One region of the Actinoplanes sp. NPDC049316 genome, then DNA from elsewhere that is predicted to be linked to it. Evidence: predicted binding sites of a transcription regulator. Region 1 holds the regulator's gene; each other region holds the start of a gene.

The links. Region 1 encodes HrcA, which represses chaperone genes, less so after heat shock. Its sites were predicted from a motif close to GGTTNGCACNCTCNNNNNGAGNGTGCNAACC; they were not measured.
Region 2: a site for HrcA is predicted at 2,771-2,801, ahead of groES (co-chaperone GroES). Genes of this name have one in related genera too.
Region 3: a site for HrcA is predicted at 3,347-3,377, ahead of groL (chaperonin GroEL). Genes of this name have one in related genera too.

Annotation. Positions count from the first base shown of each region.
Region 1 covers NZ_JBFAQM010000021.1:78,612-85,051, reverse strand. The annotation lists gene hemW (radical SAM family heme chaperone HemW) at 1-903, shown strand, start outside; gene AB0K03_RS27590 (S8 family serine peptidase) at 975-2,774, shown strand; gene AB0K03_RS27585 (DUF4870 domain-containing protein) at 2,902-3,588, opposite strand; gene hrcA (heat-inducible transcriptional repressor HrcA) at 3,764-4,786, shown strand; gene dnaJ (molecular chaperone DnaJ) at 4,852-5,997, shown strand; gene AB0K03_RS27570 (16S rRNA (uracil(1498)-N(3))-methyltransferase) at 6,000-6,440, shown strand, end outside.
Region 2 covers NZ_JBFAQM010000013.1:199,505-205,944, reverse strand. The annotation lists gene AB0K03_RS21435 (substrate-binding domain-containing protein) at 1-753, opposite strand, end outside; gene ybaK (Cys-tRNA(Pro) deacylase) at 1,048-1,530, opposite strand; gene AB0K03_RS21425 (class I SAM-dependent methyltransferase) at 1,542-2,708, opposite strand; gene groES (co-chaperone GroES) at 2,926-3,240, shown strand; gene groL (chaperonin GroEL) at 3,314-4,963, shown strand; gene AB0K03_RS21410 (hypothetical protein) at 5,049-5,660, shown strand; gene AB0K03_RS21405 (molybdopterin-dependent oxidoreductase) at 5,815-6,440, shown strand, end outside.
Region 3 covers NZ_JBFAQM010000027.1:103,424-109,863, forward strand. The annotation lists gene AB0K03_RS31555 (MFS transporter) at 1-529, shown strand, start outside; gene AB0K03_RS31560 (GNAT family N-acetyltransferase) at 541-1,476, shown strand; gene groL (chaperonin GroEL) at 1,534-3,156, opposite strand; gene AB0K03_RS31570 (CDP-glycerol glycerophosphotransferase family protein) at 3,760-6,440, shown strand, end outside.

The DNA.
Region 1 (6,440 bases):
GGCGACCTCGGCCGCATCCTCGAGGGCATCGACCGTACGTGGGGGCTCGCGGCGGACGCGGAGATCACCACCGAGGCCAACCCGGAGTCGGTGACGCCGGCGTCCCTGCAGGCGCTGCGCAAGGCCGGCTACACGCGGATCTCGCTCGGCATGCAGTCGGCGTCACCCGGCGTGCTCGCCATCCTCGACCGCCGGCACACCGCCGGGCGCGCGCCCCGGGCCGCGCAGGAGGCGCGCGAGGCCGGCTTCGACCACGTCAACCTCGACCTGATCTACGGGACGCCGGGGGAGACCGCCGAGGACTTCGCCGCCTCGCTGGACGCGGTGATCCGGGCCGGGGTCGATCACGTGAGCGCGTACTCGCTGATCGTGGAGGACGGCACGCGCATCGCGGCCCGGATGCGGCGCGGCGAGCTCGCGTACCCGGATGACGACGTCGCCGCGGATCGCTATCTGGCCGCGGACGCCGCGCTCAGCGCCGCCGGCTTCTCCTGGTACGAGGTCTCCAACTGGGCGACCTCCGCCGCGGCGCGATGCCGGCACAACCGCCTGTACTGGACCGGCGGCGACTGGTGGGGGCTCGGGCCGGGCGCGCACAGCCACGTCGGCGGGGTGCGCTGGTGGAACGTCAAACACCCTTCGGCGTACGCGAAGAGGCTGGCCGAAGGCATGTCACCGGGGCTGGGCCGCGAGGTGCTGGCGGACGAGGACCGCCACGTCGAGAACGTCATGCTGCGGCTGCGTCTGTCCGAGGGGCTGCCGCTCGAACTGGCCGATCCCGCGGGGGCCCGGCAGGCGCTGGCAGACGGTCTCCTGGAGCCCGTCGCGTACGCCGAGGGTCGAGCCGTTCTCACTCTGCGTGGTCGACTGCTTACGGATGTGGTGGTTCGCACGCTGCTTTAGCTTTGCGCCGCTGAAAGTCTGCCGATTGACCGTTGGCGCCGGAGGCTCCGGGCGCCGGGGGAGGAATCGGGATGCGAGCGGGCACTCGGCGGTGGCTGACGGCGGCAGTGGCGGGCGGCGTGGTCGTGCTGGGCGCGGCGAGCCCGGCGTACGCCGCCGACGGTGAGACCGCGGACACCTACGCCACCGTGGTCGACGGCAGCGGACGGCCGACGTACGTCGAGGTCGAGGCGCCCACCGTGGCGCAGGAGATCCGCAAGGCCGAGAGCTTGCCGGGCTCCGTCGGCGCGGCCGTCGAGACACCGGTCAGGATCGCCGGCACTGCCGCCGACGACCCGCTGCGCTTCCTGCAGTGGGACAACGACGCGCTGCGCCTCGACGACATCACCCCGCGACCGGCCGTGGCCGGGCAACTCGTCGCCGTGATCGACACCGGGGTGAGCCCGGCCGAGGAGGACTGGGCGGCCGGTCAGGTGCGCTGCGACCTCGGGACGGACGTCGTCGGGGACGCGTACGCGGCGGCGAGCGGCGGCACCGGCTGCGTCGACCCGCACGGCCACGGCACCCACGTCGCCGGGACCATCGGTGCGGTCGCCGGCAACGGCATCGGGATGGCCGGGGTCGCGGGCGGCGTGCAGATCATGCCCGTACGGGCCCTGGACGCCACCGGCTCCGGCGGCGACGTGGACATCGCCCGGGGCATCGTGTGGGCCGTCGACCACGGCGCCACGGTGATCAACATGTCGATCGGCGGGCCGCGGTCGGGCGCGTACGACGCCGCCGTCGCGTACGCGGTCGATCATCGGGTGCCGGTGGTCGTGGCGAACGGCAACAACCGGCTGGACGGCGACGCCCCGCAGTGGCCGGCGTCGGTGCCCGGCGTCTTCGCGGTCGCGGCCACCGAGTCCGGCGGCGGGTCGGCGTCCTACAGCAACAGCAGCGGCACCGCGCTGATCGCGGCGCCCGGCAGCCGGATCCTCAGCATGGACGTCAAGCACACGACCCCGGGTACGCCGTACGTCTACATGAGCGGTACCTCGATGGCGAGCCCGCACGTGGCGGCGGTCGCGGCGTTGTGGCTGGCCGCGCACCCGGGCGGCACGGTCGAGCAGCTGCGCGGCGCCCTGATCGCCACGGCGACCGATCTGGGGGCGGCCGGCTTCGACAACCTGTACGGGTACGGCCTGGTGAACCCTTACGAGCTCTTGACGCCGGCTCCGGCTCCCGTTGTCGCAGAGCCTGCTCCCGTTGTCTCTGAGCCTGCCCCCGTTGTCTCTGAGCCGGCACCCGTTGTCGAAGAGCCGGCGCCTGCGCCTTCTCTGGTGGCGCCCGCCGCTCCCGGATCGGTAAGGGTGCTCGCGCAGACCGAGGCGCTGCGGGTGAGCTGGGACGCCGTTGCCGCGACGAGCACCGCGCCGGTCGAGGGGTACCGGCTCTACCGCAACGGGGTGCTGCGGGCCACGCTGGCCGGGACGAGCTTCACCGACCGGGTGGACGGTGGGGTCGCGTACACGTATGCCGTGGAGGCGTACGGCGCCGGGGGTACGTCGGGGCAGGTCAGTGCGGTGGGGACGGCGCGCTGGGCTCCTGCCCGGCTGTCGGTGAACCGTACGGCGGTGCTCAAAAAGGGCCGGATCGTGGTGCGGGGCACGTCGCTGCGGCCGGGGAGCACGGTGGTGGTGCGGGAGACGTACGCGTACCGGAAGGCGACGCGGACAGTCGTGCTGGCCGTGGTCCGGGTCAGCGGGGGTGACGACGTGTCGTTCACCGTGCTGCCGGCGCAGGGCGCCCGGACCGGGACGCTGAGCCTGCAGGCCGTCGATCACGGCGGCCGCGTGATCCGGGTGAGCCGCGCGATCCGGGTGGGGTGACCCCGCCGGGCCGGTCGGGCCCGCGAAAGCCGGGCCGGCGCGGCCCGCCGAAAGGCCGCGCGGCCTGCGGAGAAGCCGCGCGGGGACCGGTGGGCGGCGCCGTCGAGAGCCCGGCGCCGCCGTGCGGTCACTTGATCATCGAGACCGTCATCGGGTAGTTGTACGGCTCGTTGTTGTTGGCCTTCACGCCGGCGATGACGCCGACGATCGTGGCGATCAGCCACGCGGCGATGCCGATGAAGATGCCGACGACGATGCAGCTGAGGATCCAGCCGACGACCGCGATGATCGACCAGAGGATCTGGAAGTTCAGCGCCTTGACCGCCTCCGCGCGCACCACCGGCGACTGGTTGCCGCGGGCGAGCAGCGCGATCAGCGGCGCGATCCAGCCGGAGCAGCCGCCGCCGAGGAAGGCGCCGGCCGCGCCGCCGAAGTGGGCGACGAGGATCCAGGTCTTGTCGTCGCCGCCGCCCTGGCCGTAGCCCTGCGGCGGGTAGCCGGGCTGGCCGTACGCGCCGGGCGGCGGGTTGCCGTACCCGGGCGGGGGCGGGGTGCCGTAGCCGGGCGGCGGCGGGGTGGCGCCGTATCCGCCCGCGCCGGACGAGGGCGGCGGGTAGGCGCCGGCACCGGAGGACGGCGGCGGGGCGTACCCGCCGGCGCCGGACGTGGGCGGCGGCGTGCCGTAGCCGGGTGGCTGGGGAGAGCCGTACGCCGGAGGCGGCGGCGGGGTCGGGTCGTTGCCCGGATATGGGTTGATCGGCGCGGTGGGGTCCGAGGGATTTCCCTCACCGGGCGGACGCGGCGGTTCAGTCATGCGCAACACGGTAGGACCGCCGGTCGAACGTGGCGAGGGCAACACCCGGGTGAGGTCGGAGAATAGACACTCGGCTAAGTACACCCGGACCAGCGGCCGATCATCGCGCGCGGGCGCACGGCGACGTAGACTGGCACTCGACTTACGGGAGTGCCAAAGGACAGGGGGAGGGGTCATGCCGCTCGATGACCGCAAGCTCGAGGTGCTCCGGGCGATCGTCGAGGACTACGTCGCCACGCAGGAGCCGGTGGGCAGCAAGGCCCTGGTGGAGCGGCACCAGCTGGGCGTCTCGCCGGCGACCGTCCGCAACGACATGGCCGTCCTCGAGGAGGAGGGCTACATCCGGCAGCCGCACACCAGCGCCGGCCGGGTGCCCACCGACGCCGGTTACCGGCTCTTCGTCGACCGGCTGTCCCGGATCAAGGCGCTCAGCCCGGCCGAGCGCCGCGCGATCGAGCGGTTCCTCGCCGGCGCGGTCGACCTGGACGACGTCGTGCACCGCACGGTGCGGCTGCTCGCCCAGCTCACCCGCCAGGTCGCCGTCGTGCAGTATCCGAGCCTCTCCCGCTCCTCGGTGCGCCATCTGGAACTCGTGCCCATCTCCACGACCCGGCTCATGCTCGTGATGATCGCCGACACCGGCCGGGTCGAGCAGCGCCTGGTCGAGCTTCCCGGCCCCGCCGACACCGACGACGTGCTCGACATGCGCCGCCAGGTCAACGCCAAGCTCGCCGGGGAGCGGCTCGCCGACGCGCCGCCGCTGGTGCAGGCGCTGGTCGACGAGTGCTCGCCGGAGAAGCGCAACACGATGGCCTGCCTCGCGTCGGTGCTGCTGGAGACGCTGGTCGAGCGCAGTGACGAGCGCCTCGCGCTGGCGGGGACGGCCAACCTGACCCGCGGCGGCGTGCTGGACTTCCAGGGTTCGCTGCGACCGGTGCTCGAGGCCCTCGAGGAGGAGGTCATCCTGCTCAAGCTCATCGGCGAGGTGGAGCCCAGCACCACCCGGGTCCGCATCGGCGACGAGAACGAGATCGACAATCTGCGGGCGGCATCGGTGGTGAGCACCGGTTACGGACCGGGTACGACAATCGTTGGTGGGCTCGGCGTGCTGGGCCCGACCCGGATGGACTACCCCGGCACCATCGCGACCGTGCGTGCCGTGGCACGCTACGTTGGCGATCTGCTGGCACAGAACTGACGCACAAGCGACGGACGACGGTCTCCAGCGCACAGCGCGGGGCAGACATGAGGACTCGAAACCCTGTGGCCAAGGACTACTACGGAATTCTCGGCGTCAGCCGGGAAGCCACCGACGACGAGATCAAGCGCGCCTACCGCAAGCTGGCCCGTCAGTACCACCCGGACGTGAACCCGGACCCCGACGCGCACGAGAAGTTCAAGGACATCAACGCCGCGTACGAGGTGCTCTCCGACGATCAGAAGCGGCAGATCGTCGACCTCGGCGGCGACCCCCTGGCGCCCGGCGGCGGTGGGGCGGGCGGCCCCGGTGGCCCCGGCGGCGCGGGCCCGTTCGTCGGCTTCCAGGACATCATGGACGCCTTCTTCGGCACGACCGCCGGCGGTGGCGCCCGGGGTCCGCGCCCGCGCACCCGGCCCGGCGCCGACGCGATCCTGCGCCTGGAGCTCGACCTGGTGGAGACGGCGTTCGGGGTCGAGGCGCCGATCACCGTCGACACCGCGGTGCTGTGCACCCAGTGCTCCGGCGCCGGCACCGCGCCCGGCACGCACCTGGCCACCTGTGAGACCTGCGGCGGCCGGGGCGAGGTGCAGTCGGTGCAGCGTACGTTCCTGGGCCAGGTCGTCTCGTCGCGCCCGTGCCAGACCTGCCAGGGGCACGGCACGGTCATCCCGCACCCTTGCCCGACCTGCGCCGGCGACGGGCGCATCCGGACCCGCCGCTCGCTGACGGTGAAGATCCCGGCCGGCGTCGAGGACGGCATGCGCATCCGCCTGGCCCAGCAGGGTGAGGTGGGCCCGGGCGGTGGCACGGCCGGCGACCTGTACGTCGAGATCCACGAGCGCCCGCACGACGTCTACTCGCGCAAGGGCGACGACCTGCACTGCCGGGTCACCCTGCCGATGACCGCCGCGGCGCTGGGCACCCGGCTGACCATCAAGACGCTGGACTCCGAGGAGAACATCGAGGTCAAGCCCGGCACCCAGCCGGCGTCGACGCTGCGCGTCCGGGGCAAGGGCGTGCCGCACCTGCGCGGTCAGGGCCGCGGCGACCTCTTCGTGCACCTCGACGTGAAGACGCCGACGAAGCTGACCCCCGACCAGGAGCGGATGCTGCGCGACTTCGCCAAGACCCGCGGCGAGGACGTGGCGGAGCTCAGCAAGCAGGGTGGTTTCTTCTCGCGCATGCGTGACGCGTTCAACGGCCACTGACCGTGTCGGCTCCACTGTTCCTCGTGGAGGACCTGCCGGCCGGGTCGCGCCACACGCTCGCCGGCAAGGAGGGCCATCACGCCGCGGACGTGCAGCGCGTCCGGCCCGGCGAGGAGATCGTGCTGGCCGACGGGCGGGGCGGGTCGGTCCGGGCCGAGGTCACCGCGGTCGGCCGGGGCAGCGTGGACGTCGTCGTGGGCGAGCGCTCGTACGCCGCCGCGCCGGATCCGCGCCTGGTCGTGGTGCAGGGAATCGCCAAGGGTGACCGGGGCGAGCTGGCCGTGCAGGCGATGACCGAGACGGGCGTGGACGAGATCGTGCCGTGGGCGGCGTCGCGCTCGGTGGCGCAGTGGCGCGGCGACCGCGGGGTGCGCGCCCGCGAGAAGTGGGTCGCCACCGCGCGGGAGGCGGCCAAGCAGGCCCGCCGGCCGTGGCTGCCGGTG
Region 2 (6,440 bases), on a different contig from region 1:
CAGCACCGAGACGACCGCGTTGCCCAGGCCGTCGTTGGCCGCGAGCACACCCTTGATGTTCTTGTTCTGGGTCAGCATCTGCTCGAAGATCGTGCCGGCCTGCGCGTTGTCCCAGTCCGGCACCGACTGGTCCGGGCCCTTCACGTAGTCGCCGGAGTCGTACTTCGGCTTGAGGACCGAGTCGTAACCCTCCTTGAACAGCGTGGCGTTGTTGTCGGTGGGGGAGCCGTTCAGCTCGGCCACGACCGGCTTGACCGCCTTCATGTCGGTCAGGCACTTGACCAGGCCCTCGCCCTGCAGCTTGCCGACCGCGACGTTGTCGAAGGACACGTAGTAGTTCGCGCCGCCGTTGAGCGTGAGCCGGTCGTAGTCGATCGTCGCGATACCGGCGCTCTTGGCCTTGTCCAGCACGGCCTTGCCGGTACCGGAGTCCAGGTTGACGATCATGAGCACCTTGACGCCGCTGGAGATCATGCCGTCCGCGATGGTCTGGAACTGGCTCTTGTCGCCCTGCGCGTTCTGGATGTCCACCTGGACGCCGGCCGCGTCGAATGCCGCCTTCAGGAACTTCGGGTCGTCCGAACCCCACCGCTGGGAGCTCGCTGTGTCGGGCAGGATCACGCCGACCTTGCCGACCGACGACCCGCTCGTGCCGCTGCTGCCGGTTTCTTCACCACTGTCGCCGCCGCAGGCGGCCATGCTGCCGGTGGCCAGCAGACCCGCCGCGGCAAGAGCGAACATTCCCTTACGCATTCCTCGTGTCCTCTCGGATCAATCCGGATCTTGCCTCGGATTCCCTGGCGCGCGTAACCGGGACTGCCGCTCCTGTGCGGTTCGGTGAGTCGGGCAACGTGTTCCCGTCGCGCGGTGCAGCCCAACCGGTCCGATTCAGCGGTCACGCCGACCTCCGTCAACCGGTTGCGGAAGTTGCTCCACACCGCGACGCTAGGTCACATCTGAACCCGAAATCGGCGGTTCTCCGGAGAAAGATCCGGTTTGCCCGTAACGGTGGCGTAACGATCCGCTGGCCGCGGGAACTATGGCAGGCTATGTCCGAATTCGAGCCGTCGCGGCGCCCGTCAGCCGAATCAGATCGGCCGGGGCCAGCGACACCTGCAACCCCCGGCGGCCCGCCGAGACGTACATCCGCTCCAGGTGCTCCGCGGAGTCGTCGACCACCGTCGGGAGGCGCTTGCGCTGCCCGAGCGGGCTGATGCCGCCGCGGACGTAGCCGCTGCTGCGCTCCGCGGCTGCCCGGTCGGCCAGCACCGCCCGTTTCCCGCCGGCGGCGCCGGCCAGAGCCTTCAGGTCCAGCTCGCCGGTCACCGGCACGACGGCCACCGTCAGCGCGCCGTCCACCTCGGCGATCAAGGTCTTGAACAGCGATTCCGGGGGTACGCCCAGCGCCTCGGCCACCAGCGCGCCGTAGTTCGGCGCATCCGGTGAGACGTCGTACGGGTGCAGCTCGTGCGCCACCTTCTGCGCGGACAGCAGTACGGTCGCCGGCGTCCCGGCCGCCTTCTTAGCCACGATGTCGGAGGTTAACGGCACAGCAGCACGGTCGGCGCCCCAGCCACCCGGGTCAGCACCAGCGACGCCGAGGCGCTTCCGCTCAGCCGCAGGTCCCGGCGCAGCTGCTCGGGCTCCAGCGCGGAACCGCGCTTGCGGATCTCGAGCCGGCCCACCCCGCGCTCGCGCAACAGCGCCCGCAGCCGCTTGAGCGAGAACGGCATCACGTCGGTGATCTCGAGGCGGCGGGCGTACGGGGTGTCCACCGGGTCGTCAGTGTGCACGTACGCGATGTCGGGATCGGCCAGCCGCCCGCCGACCGTGGCGGCGAACTCGGCGACCAGGTGCGAGCGGACGACGGCCGGGTCGGGGTCGTACAGGAAACGGCCGACCGGGCCGACCGGCGCGGCCTCGACGCCCGAGCCGTGCAGCATCCCGCCCGACGGCAACAAGCTCGCCCGTCGAGGAAATTCGGCGAGCGGCCCGCACCAGAACGCCGCCTCGACCAGGTCGCCGTCGACGCTGACCCACTCGCCCTCGGCGCCCGGCGGCAGCAGCGCGTGGTCGATGCCGGGCGCGAGCTTCAGCACCGTCCTCGGCACCCGCTGCGGCAGGGCGGCGATGAAGTCCCACGGCGGCGACCACGACTGCGGATCCATCAGCCGTCCCCGGCCCGCGCGGCGGCGGGCCGGGTCGGCGAACACAGCGTCGAACCGCTCCACGGGGACGCTCGTCGCGTCGGCGCATTCCACGGTCACCAGCTCCGCGAGACCTGCCGCGTCCGCGTTGGCCCGGGCGGCCGCCGCGGTCAGCGGATCGGCGTCGACCGCGTACACCCGGATGCCCTGACGGGCCGCGGCCAGCGCGTCCGAACCGAGGCCGCAGCCGAGATCGGCGAGGGTGGTGACGCCCGCGGCCTGCAGCCGCGCGGCGCGGCGGTCCGCGACCACCGCGCGGGTCGCCTGCTCGAAGCCGGCCCGGGTGAAGAACATCGCCGCCGCGCCGGCGCCGAACTTGCCCACCGCCCGTCTGCGCAGGTCGGTTTGGGTGAGCGCGGCCGCGGCGAGCGGCGCCGGGACGCCCCGCGACCGCAGGGCCGAGGCGGCCGCCAGCGGATCGCCGCCGGCCACCTCCGCCGCGGCGGCGAGGGCGTCCGACCCTTCCGGGGTACGCAGGGCGGCGAGCAGTTCCAGGTCCACGACGGGTCATTCTGCCGTGTTGGCACTCTCCTTGACGGAGTGCTAGTTCCGGCATAATCTCCGATTAGCACTCTCAACCCGAGGGTGCCAGCGCGCGGCCCGCTCCGGGGCGCGTGCTTGCGCCAGGCGGACCGGCACCCGCGACGACGGCCCCGCCCGGTGGCATGAGGCATCAGATCGGCCGACGCAGGCCGGCGAAACCTGTACCCAGGAGGGTATGCCCGTGACTACCGCGACCAAGGTTGCGATCAAGCCGCTCGAGGACCGGATCGTGGTCCAGGCGAACGAGGCTGAGACGACCACGGCGTCGGGCATCGTGATCCCCGACACCGCCAAGGAGAAGCCGCAGGAGGGCACCGTCCTCGCTGTGGGCCCGGGCCGTATCGACGACAAGGGCAACCGCATCCCGGTTGACGTCAAGGTCGGCGAGACGGTCCTCTACTCGAAGTACGGCGGCACCGAGGTCAAGTACGCCGGCGAGGAGTACCTGGTGCTCTCCGCCCGCGACGTCCTCGCGGTCATCGAGAAGTGACCTACTGACAGTGCTTCCCGCCCTGGCCCGACACACCTCGGGTCAGGGCGGTGGTGCGTGAAGGGACCTACACATGGCGAAGATCCTCAGTTTCTCTGACGACGCCCGGCACCTGCTGGAGCACGGCGTCAACACGCTCGCCGACACGGTCAAGGTCACCCTCGGCCCGCGCGGCCGCAACGTCGTCCTCGACAAGAAGTTCGGCGCGCCCACGATCACCAACGACGGCGTCACCATCGCCAAGGAGATCGACCTCAAGGACCCGTACGAGAACCTCGGCGCGCAGCTGGTCAAGGAGGTGGCGACCAAGACCAACGACGTCGCCGGCGACGGGACCACCACCGCCACCGTGCTCGCCCAGGCCCTCGTGCGCGAAGGCCTGCGCAACGTGACCGCCGGCGCCAACCCCATCGCCCTCAAGCGGGGTATGGACCTGGCCGCCGAGGCGATCTCCAAGGCGCTGCTCGCCAAGGCGGTCGAGGTGTCCGACCACAAGTCGATCGCCAACGTCGCCACCATCTCCGCGCAGGACGCCACCATCGGCGAGCTCATCGCCGAGGCGATGGACCGCGTCGGCCGCGACGGTGTCATCACCGTCGAGGAGGGCTCCGCGCTCAGCACCGAGCTCGTCGTCACCGAGGGTCTGCAGTTCGACAAGGGCTTCATCTCCCCGAACTTCGTGACCGACGCCGAGGCCCAGGAGGCCGTGCTCGAGGACGCGTACATCCTCATCACGACCCAGAAGATCTCCAGCGTCGAGGAGCTCCTGCCGCTGCTGGAGAAGGTGCTGCAGGCCGGCAAGCCGCTGCTCATCATCGCCGAGGACGTCGAGGGCCAGGCCCTGTCCACCCTCGTGGTGAACGCCCTGCGCAAGACCTTCAAGGTCGCCGCCGTGAAGGCGCCCGGCTTCGGGGACCGCCGCAAGGCGATGCTGCAGGACATGGCCATCGCCACCGGCGGCGAGCTCATCGCCCCGGAGCTCGGCTACAAGCTCGACCAGGTCACCGTCGACATGCTCGGCACCGCGCGCCGCGTCGTCGTCGACAAGGAGAACACGACCATCGTCGACGGCGGCGGCAAGAAGTCCGACATCGACGACCGGGTCGCGCAGATCCGCAAGGAGATCGAGGCCTCGGACTCCGACTGGGACCGCGAGAAGCTCTCGGAGCGGCTGGCCAAGCTCTCCGGCGGCGTCGCCGTCATCCAGGCCGGCGCCGCGACCGAGGTCGAGATGAAGGAGCGCAAGCACCGCATCGAGGACGCCATCGCGGCGACCAAGGCCGCGGTCGAGGAGGGCACCGTGCCCGGCGGCGGCGCCGCCCTGGCGCAGATCGTCTCCGCGCTCGACGGCGACCTCGGCCTCACCGGCGAGGAGGCCATCGGCGTCTCGATCGTGCGCAAGGCGCTCGTCGAGCCGCTGCGCTGGATCGCGCAGAACGCCGGCCACGACGGCTACGTCGTGGTGGGCAAGGTGGCCGAGCTCGGCTGGGGCCACGGCCTCAACGCGGCCACCGACGAGTACGTCGACCTCGCGGCCGCCGGCATCATCGACCCGGTCAAGGTGACCCGCAACGCGGTCTCCAACGCCGTGTCGATCGCCGCGCTGCTGCTCACCACGGAGAGCCTCGTGGTGGAGAAGCCGGCCGAGCCCGAGCCCGCCGCGGCCGGCGGCCACGGGCACAGCCACGGTGGCCACGGCCACCAGCACGGCCCGGGCTTCTGATCCGTACCGGTTCGGCAAGGGCGCGTCGCTTCCGCGGCGCGCCCTTCTCGTGTGTGATGCAAGCTTCCGGGGAAAGGGTGCGCCGATGATCGTCGTCGTGGAGGGACCCAGCGCGGCCGGAAAGACCTCCTGGTGCCGCCGGTACGTCGGCAGGTATGTCCCCGAGTACACCCCGACGGGCCGCGAACCGGTCGACGCCGTGGCGCTCGCCCGGCACTGGGTGCGCGCGGGCATCCAGCGCTGGGAGGCCGCGCTCGAGCACGAACGCGCCGACGGGATCGCGTACTGCGACACCGACCCGGTGAAGCTGCACTACGCCTGGGGGATGGCGGCGCTCGGGCTCGCCCCCCGGGCCCGCTTCGACCGGGAGCTGGCGGTCACGCGCGAGGCGTTCCGGACCGGACGGCTGGGCTTCGCTGACGCCGTACTCGTCGGTCTGCCCGACGCGGCCACCCTGCAGCGCCGCCGCGACGGCGACGACACCCGGCGCCGGCGGAATTTCGCCGCTCACGTGCAGCTCCGGGAGCCGCTGCAGCAGTGGTACGCGACGCTGGACGACCTGTCGCCGGGGCGGGTGATCTGGGAGTTGCCGGTCGAGGGGGTGCCCAAGCTGCCCGAGCCTCGTGAGGAGCGGTGCGATCTGGGTCTGCTCGACGCGCTCGTGGCCGGTCTGCCGCCGCTTGCTCCTCCGTCGTGAGTGTGGCTTCGCGGCTGCTTGCCGGGCCGTCGTCGTGAGTGTGGCTTCGCGGCTGCTTGCCGGGCCGTCGTCGTGAGTGTGGCTTCGCGGCCGCTTGCCGGGCCGTCATGACTTTGTAAGAGGCGTTCCCGGCGGGCGAGGGCAGGATGAAGGCGTGAAGCTTTCCGTTCGGGCCGGGCTGGCCGGGATCGCGGCCGCCGCCGTCGCGCTCGGCGTCGCGGAGATCGTCGCCGTCGTCACGGGGCCGCTGTCGTCGCCGCTGCTGGCCGTCGGCGGCGTGGTCGTCGACACCGTGCCGGGCACCGTCAAGGATGCCGCCATCGCGGTCTTCGGCACGCACGACAAGACCGCCCTCATCACCGGCACGGTCATTCTGCTCGCGCTCTACGCCGCGGCGGTCGGCGTCGTCGCGCTCCGCTCGTGGCGCATCGCACTGGCCGGGGTGGTGCTCTTCACCGGCGTCGGCACGGCCGCGGCCCTGACCCGCCACGACGCGGGACTGACCGCCGCCGTGCCGTCGATCGCGGCCGGTGTCGCCGCGATGGTCGCGCTGCGCTACCTGATCACTCTCGCCGTCGCCGCGTCCCCCGCCGAGACGAGGTCGCTGGTGACGGTGGGTGGCGAGGACGGCGCTCTCGCCGAGACCCGTCCGTCCGCCCCGTTCCCCGACGACAGCCGTCGCCGTTTCCTCATCGGCCTCGGCGTCACGGCCGGCATCGCGGTGGCCGGCGGGATCGGCGGGCGGTTCCTCACCTCCCGGCGCGCGGTCACGGCCGCCCG
Region 3 (6,440 bases), on a different contig from region 1:
GCTCTACCTGGTCCGCGAGCTGCACACCGCGCCCGGCCTGGTCGGTGTGCTGCTGGCCGCGGACGGTGTCGGCTCGCTGATCGGCGCCGCCGTCACCACCCGGTTCACCGACTCCGTCGGCACCGCCCGCGCGATGGTCCTGTCCGGGTTCGCCTCCTCGGCCGGCGCCCTGCTGGTGCCGTGGGGCAGCGGGCTCGGCGCGTACGCGGCCTTCGTCGCCGGCAACCTCGTGTTCTCGATCGGCGTGGTGGTGCTGAGCGTGACGACCCGGACGTACCGCCAGGTCGCGAGCCCGCCCGAGCTGCTGAGCCGGGTCATGGCGACCGTACGGTTCGTCTCCTGGGGAGCGATACCCGTCGGTGGCCTGGTGGCGGGCGCGCTCGCCGGCCCGCTGGGCGCCCGGTGGACGCTGCTCGTGCTGGGCGCGGTCACGGTGTGCGCCCCGGCGGCCTGGCTCCTCTCCCCCGTACGCGGCCTCCGCGACCTCACCGATGTGGACGTACCGGGTCGGGAGGCCTCGGTTCGGTAGGTTCGGCGGTTGTGGACGACGAGTTCTGGATCTCCGAGCTGACCGACGACGACGTGCCCGCGGTCGTGGCCCTCTGCCGGGCCGCGCTCGACCTGCCCGAGGACGCCGCCGAGGCAGCGGAGATCGTGTCCCGCCTGCGCGACACCGCCGGCACCGAGGGCTGGTCCGGCGGCATCCGGCGGATCACCGGGTTCATCGCCCTCCGGCCGGCTGAAGGACCGGGCCGCGGCCGGATCATCGGTGTCGTCCTCGGCTCCGTTTCGCACCGGGACGCGTCCGTCGGGCACATCGATCTGATCGCGGTGCACCCGCAGGAGCGCCGCCGGGGTGTGGGGCGCGCGCTCGTGGCCCGCGTCGAAGGGGCGCTGGCCGGCCTGGGCGCCGGGGACGTCGTCATCGCCGGCAACGCCCCGTACTACGCGTGGCCCGGCATCGACGTCCGCTGTACGCCCGCCGTCTGCGCTGCGATGGCGCTGGGCTTCGAGCAGGATCAGCCGGCCTGGAACATGACGGCCAACCTGACGGATCCGGTCGCCGAGCCGCCCGTGCCCGAGGGCGTCACCGTACGCCGGGCCACCGCCGAGGACGTGCCGGCCCTGGTCGACTTCGCGCTGACCACCTTCGGCGCGGGATGGGCCGGCGAGATCACCCACTCCGTGGGGCGCGAGCGGGCCGGCTGCCACGTCGCCTTCGACAAGACCGGCGGCATCCTGGGCTTCGCCGCGTACGGCAGCTCCCGGCCCAGCTGGTTCGGCCCGATGGGCACTGCTCCCGCCGCGCGCGGGCTCGGCATCGGGAACCTGCTCCTGCGCCGCTGCCTCGCCGACCAGCGCACCGACGGCCACGACAGCGTCCAGATCGGATGGGTCGGCCCGCTGTCGTTCTACTCGAAGGCCGTGGCGGCGCGGGTCGAGCGGGTCTTCCTGCCCTACCGCAAGCAGCTGTGAAGAAACGGGCCGCCCCTTGCGGGACGGCCCGTTCTCGTCTTGCTGGAGGGGCTGGACTCAGAAGTCCATGTCCCCGCCGCCCGGGGCGCCGGCCGGGGCCGGGTTCTTCTCGGGCTTGTCGGCCACGACGGCCTCGGTGGTGAGGAACAGCGCGGCGATCGACGCGGCGTTCTGCAGCGCCGAGCGGGTGACCTTGGCCGGGTCGATGATGCCCGCGGCCAGCAGGTCGACGTACTCGCCGGTCGCGGCGTTGAGGCCGTGACCCGCGTCGAGGTTGCGCACCTTCTCCACCACGACGCCGCCCTCGAGGCCGGCGTTCACGGCGATCTGGCGCAGCGGGGCGTCGAGCGCGATCTTCACGATCTGCGCGCCGGTCGCCTCGTCGCCGACCAGGTCCAGCTTGTCGAACGCGGTCTTGCCGGCCTGCACCAGCGCGACGCCACCACCGGGCACGATGCCCTCCTCGACGGCCGCCTTCGCGTTGCGCACGGCGTCCTCGATGCGGTGCTTGCGCTCCTTGAGCTCGACCTCGGTGGCCGCGCCGACCTTGATGACCGCGACGCCGCCGGCCAGCTTGGCCAGGCGCTCCTGCAGCTTCTCGCGGTCGTAGTCGGAGTCCGACTTCTCGATCTCGGCGCGGATCTGGTTGACCCGGCCCTGGATCTGCTCGGCGTTGCCGGCACCGTCGACGATGGTGGTCTCGTCCTTGGTGATGACGACCTTGCGGGCCTGGCCCAGCAGGCTCAGGTCGGCGTTCTCCAGCTTGAGGCCGACCTCCTCGCTGATGACCGCGCCACCGGTGAGGATGGCGATGTCCTCGAGCATGGCCTTGCGGCGGTCGCCGAAGCCCGGGGCCTTGACGGCGACGGACTTGAAGGTGCCGCGCACCTTGTTCACGACCAGGGTCGCCAGGGCCTCGCCCTCGACGTCCTCGGCGATGATGACCAGCGGCTTGCCGCCCTGCATGACCTTCTCGAGGACGGGCAGCAGGTCCTTGACCGCGGAGATCTTGCTGTTGGCGATCAGGATGTACGGGTCGTCGAAGACGGCCTCCATGCGCTCGGCGTCGGTCATGAAGTACGCCGACACGAAGCCCTTGTCGAAGCGCATGCCCTCGGTGAGCTCGAGCTCGAGCCCGAAGGTGTTGCTCTCCTCGACGGTGATGACGCCTTCCTTGCCGACCTTGTCCATGGCCTCGGCGATGATCTCGCCGACCGTGGAGTCACCGGCGGAGATGGAGGCGGTGGAGGCGATCTGCTCCTTGGTCTCCACGTCCTTCGCGATCTGCGACAGGCCCTCGGACACGCTGGCGACGGCGGCCTCGATGCCCCGCTTCAGGGCCATCGGGTTCGCGCCGGCCGCGACGTTGCGCAGACCCTCACGCACCAGCGCCTGGGCGAGGACGGTCGCCGTCGTCGTGCCGTCACCGGCGACGTCGTCGGTCTTCTTGGCGACCTCCTTGACCAGCTCGGCGCCGATCTTCTCGTAGGAGTCCTCGAGCTCGATCTCCTTGGCGATCGACACACCATCGTTGGTGATGGTGGGCGCGCCCCACTTCTTCTCGAGCACGACGTTGCGACCCTTGGGGCCGAGCGTCACCTTGACGGCGTCGGCGAGCTGGTTCATGCCCCGCTCGAGGCCGCGACGCGCTTCCTCGTCGAATGCGATGATCTTGGCCATACGGCTGTGTCCTCCTGGACATCCGCGGTGCCGGGCCTGCTCGGCCCCGCCCTCCGCACGTTGAGGAACTCTGCGGACGTCACCACCTGGCGATGTGACGTCCTCAGGTCGAGCCGGATAGCCCGCGACGACCGGTCCCGTGCCCCGGCGCCGATGGCGGCGCCGCGACCGTGACCCCACCGTCCCGACCTGTTGGCACTCACACCTCGCGAGTGCCAATGACTTGTTTAGCACTCCGGTGGGGCGAGTGCAAGGACAACGCCCATGTCCCGGGGAGCCCCGCAACACCCTGTTGATCACGATGCGTGAACGATCGTCGCCGGTCATCCGTACGGGTCGGCGAGGGCGTGACAGCGATCACCCCATCCGGCGATGGACCGGTCCGGCCGGGGCGGGTAACAGGTGTGGCCGATCTTCGGACCAGTGTGCCGGGATTGCCCTTTTCGTCCTGTTCAATCCGGACAGATCAATGCTAAATTTCCCGTTGCCGCAGGTTGGCGCGGAGGACAACGCCGTTTGACGCTGCCTGTAACGTGCGGGGGCGGCGCGCGTGCCGCAGGACTACGGGCGATCCGGCGGCGACCGGATTGAGGAGTGAGCGGAGTGGACAACCGTATCGTCGGCGCGGACGAACGCGCCCACCTACGGGAGCCGGACGGCCAGAAGATCCCCGCACAGCGGTCACCCAGCGTCACCGATTCGGTCGAGGACTCCCCGCAGTCCCCGGGCACCGGCGCCAAGCCGCTGGTCAGCGTCGTCGTCCCGGCGCACGACATCGAGGCGTACCTCGACGAGTGCCTCGAGTCGCTCGCCCGGCAGACGTACCACACCATCGAGGTCATCGTCGTGGACGACGGCTCGGTGGACGGCACCGGCGCCATCGCCGACGAGTGGGCGCGCAGGGATCCCCGGTTCAAGGTCATCCACCAGGCCGAGGGCGGCCCCGGCCAGGCCCGCAACGCCGGCCTCGCCATCGCCCGCGGCACGTTCCTGACCTTCGCCGACGGCGACGACGTCGTCCCGCCGTACGCGTACGAGATGCTGATGACCACCCTGGAGCACACCGGCTCCGACTTCGCCTGCGGCGCGGTCCGGTCCCTGACCTCCAAGGGCGCGGCGGCCTCGCCGATGCACACCCCGATCTTCACCAAGACCGTGCTGAAGACCCACGTCAGCGAGCGGCTCACGCTGCTCAAGGACCGGACGGTGTGGAACAAGATCTACCGCCGCCGGTTCTGGGACGAGCACGGGCTCGCCTTCCCCGAGGGCGTCGTCTTCGAGGACGTGCCGATCGCGCTGACCGCCCACGCGATGGCTACCTCCGTCGACGTCGTCAACGTGCCGGTCTACTACTGGCGCAAGCGCGAGAGCGGCGAGAAGTCGATCACTCAGCGCAAGACCGACTGGAAGACCACGGCCGACCGGCTGCGCGCCGTCGACCGGGTCAGCCGCTTCCTCGGCGAGCACCACCAGGGCGAGGTCAAGCAGGCGTACGACGCCAACGTGCTGGTCGACGACTTCGCGATCGTGGCCAACTCGCTGCCCGACGCGGACCCGGAGTTCCAGGCGTCGTTCCTGCGCGAGGTCAACCTGTTCCTCGCCCGCGTACGCCCCGGCACCGTCGAGGGGCTCCCGCCCAAGTGGGCCGTCATCTGGCACCTCGTCCGTGAGAACAAGCTCGCGGAGGTCATCGAGGTCCTGATGGCCAGCCGCCCCGGCATGCCCATCGCCACCAAGCACGAGGGCAACAAGCGCTACGCCGAGCTGCCGTTCCTCGACGACCCGGCGGCCGGGGTGCCGCGCGAGCTCTACAACATGGGCAAGCCCGCCGTCCGCAGCCAGATCACCGAGCTGACGTGGCGCGACGGCAAGCTCGTCATCCGCGGGTACGCGTACATCGACGGCACCGCGGCCAACTCCCGCTGGACCTCGGCGCGCATCGTCCGGCTGCGCGAGCGCACGACCGGCCGCACCATCACGCTGCCCGCCACCCCGCGCCGCGAGCCCGAGGCGACCGCCACCTCCAGCCACGGCGACAAGTCGTACGACTGGTCCGGCTTCGAGGTCACCATCGATCCCGCCTCGCTGCAGTCCGGCGGCACGTGGGAAGAGGGCCGCTGGCAGATCGCGGTCGGCATCATCGCCGGCACGAAGCTGCGCAAGGGCCGCCTCAAGGTCGGCCCGCACCCGACCCGGCTGCGTCTCACCCCGCAGTACCTGGACGCCACCACGCAGCTGACCCCCACCGCGGACGGCGCGTACATCCTGTTCCGCATCGACAAGGTCACCGCCAAGACCACCGCGATCGCCTTCGAGGGCAACAACCTGGTCATCGACGGCGTCGTGATCGGCCCCAATCCCAGCGCCGGCCGGATGCGGCTGTGCCGGGTCCCGGACGTCGCCGAGACGTACGCGGCGGTGGAGTTCGGCGAGACCCGCAAGGGCAGCACGCCGTTCCGCGCCGTCGTGCCCCTCGCGCCGCTGTTCGCGCACGCCGGCGAGGCGGTCATGCCCCCGCCCGGCGGCGCGATGGACCGCTGGCGCATCCAGATGGCCTTCTTCAGCGGCGGCCAGCAGTCGGTGCACCTGCTCAGCGACGAGCTGCCCACCGCCCGCTCCGGCATGTTCGACCGGCACGTCTTCGTCCGGCGGACGGCGGCGGGCTTCCTGTGGCTGTGCTCCCGCGCCCGCGGACCCGTCGCCGACGCCGCCGAATGGCAGCCCGACGGCACGCTCGAGCTGACCGGCGACTTCAACCCGGCCGACGGCTCCCCCGAGATCAAGCTGCGGATGCGCGGCGCCGCCGAGGAGCGCGAGCTCGACGTCACCACCGACGGCGACCGCTGGACAGCCCGGATCAACCCCAGCAAGGTGCCGTCGTGGGGCGGCTTCGTCGAGCTGCGCCCCGGCCTGTGGGACCTGCTCGTCAGCCACACCGCCGGCGGCGCGTACGCGGTCACCAACCTCGTCGTGGCCAACAACGTCCGCGCGATGTGCCCCGCCGAGTCCCCCGACCAGCACCGCGAGTACACGCTCGAGCTGGCCGAGGGCGACTTCGTGGCGCTGCGGGCGGGCTCGGTGCTGCAGGTCGACGAGCGCGGGGCGTACGCGCGTACCCATCTGCGCGAGAAGCGGACCGCGGCCCTGCACCGCACCCCGCTGCGCGAGGCCGTGCTCTTCGAGAGCTTCGGCGGCCGGCAGTATTCGGACAGCCCCAAGGCGATCCACGAGGAGCTGCTCCGCCGCGGCCTGCCGCTCGAGGCGCAGTACCTGACGGTCCGCGA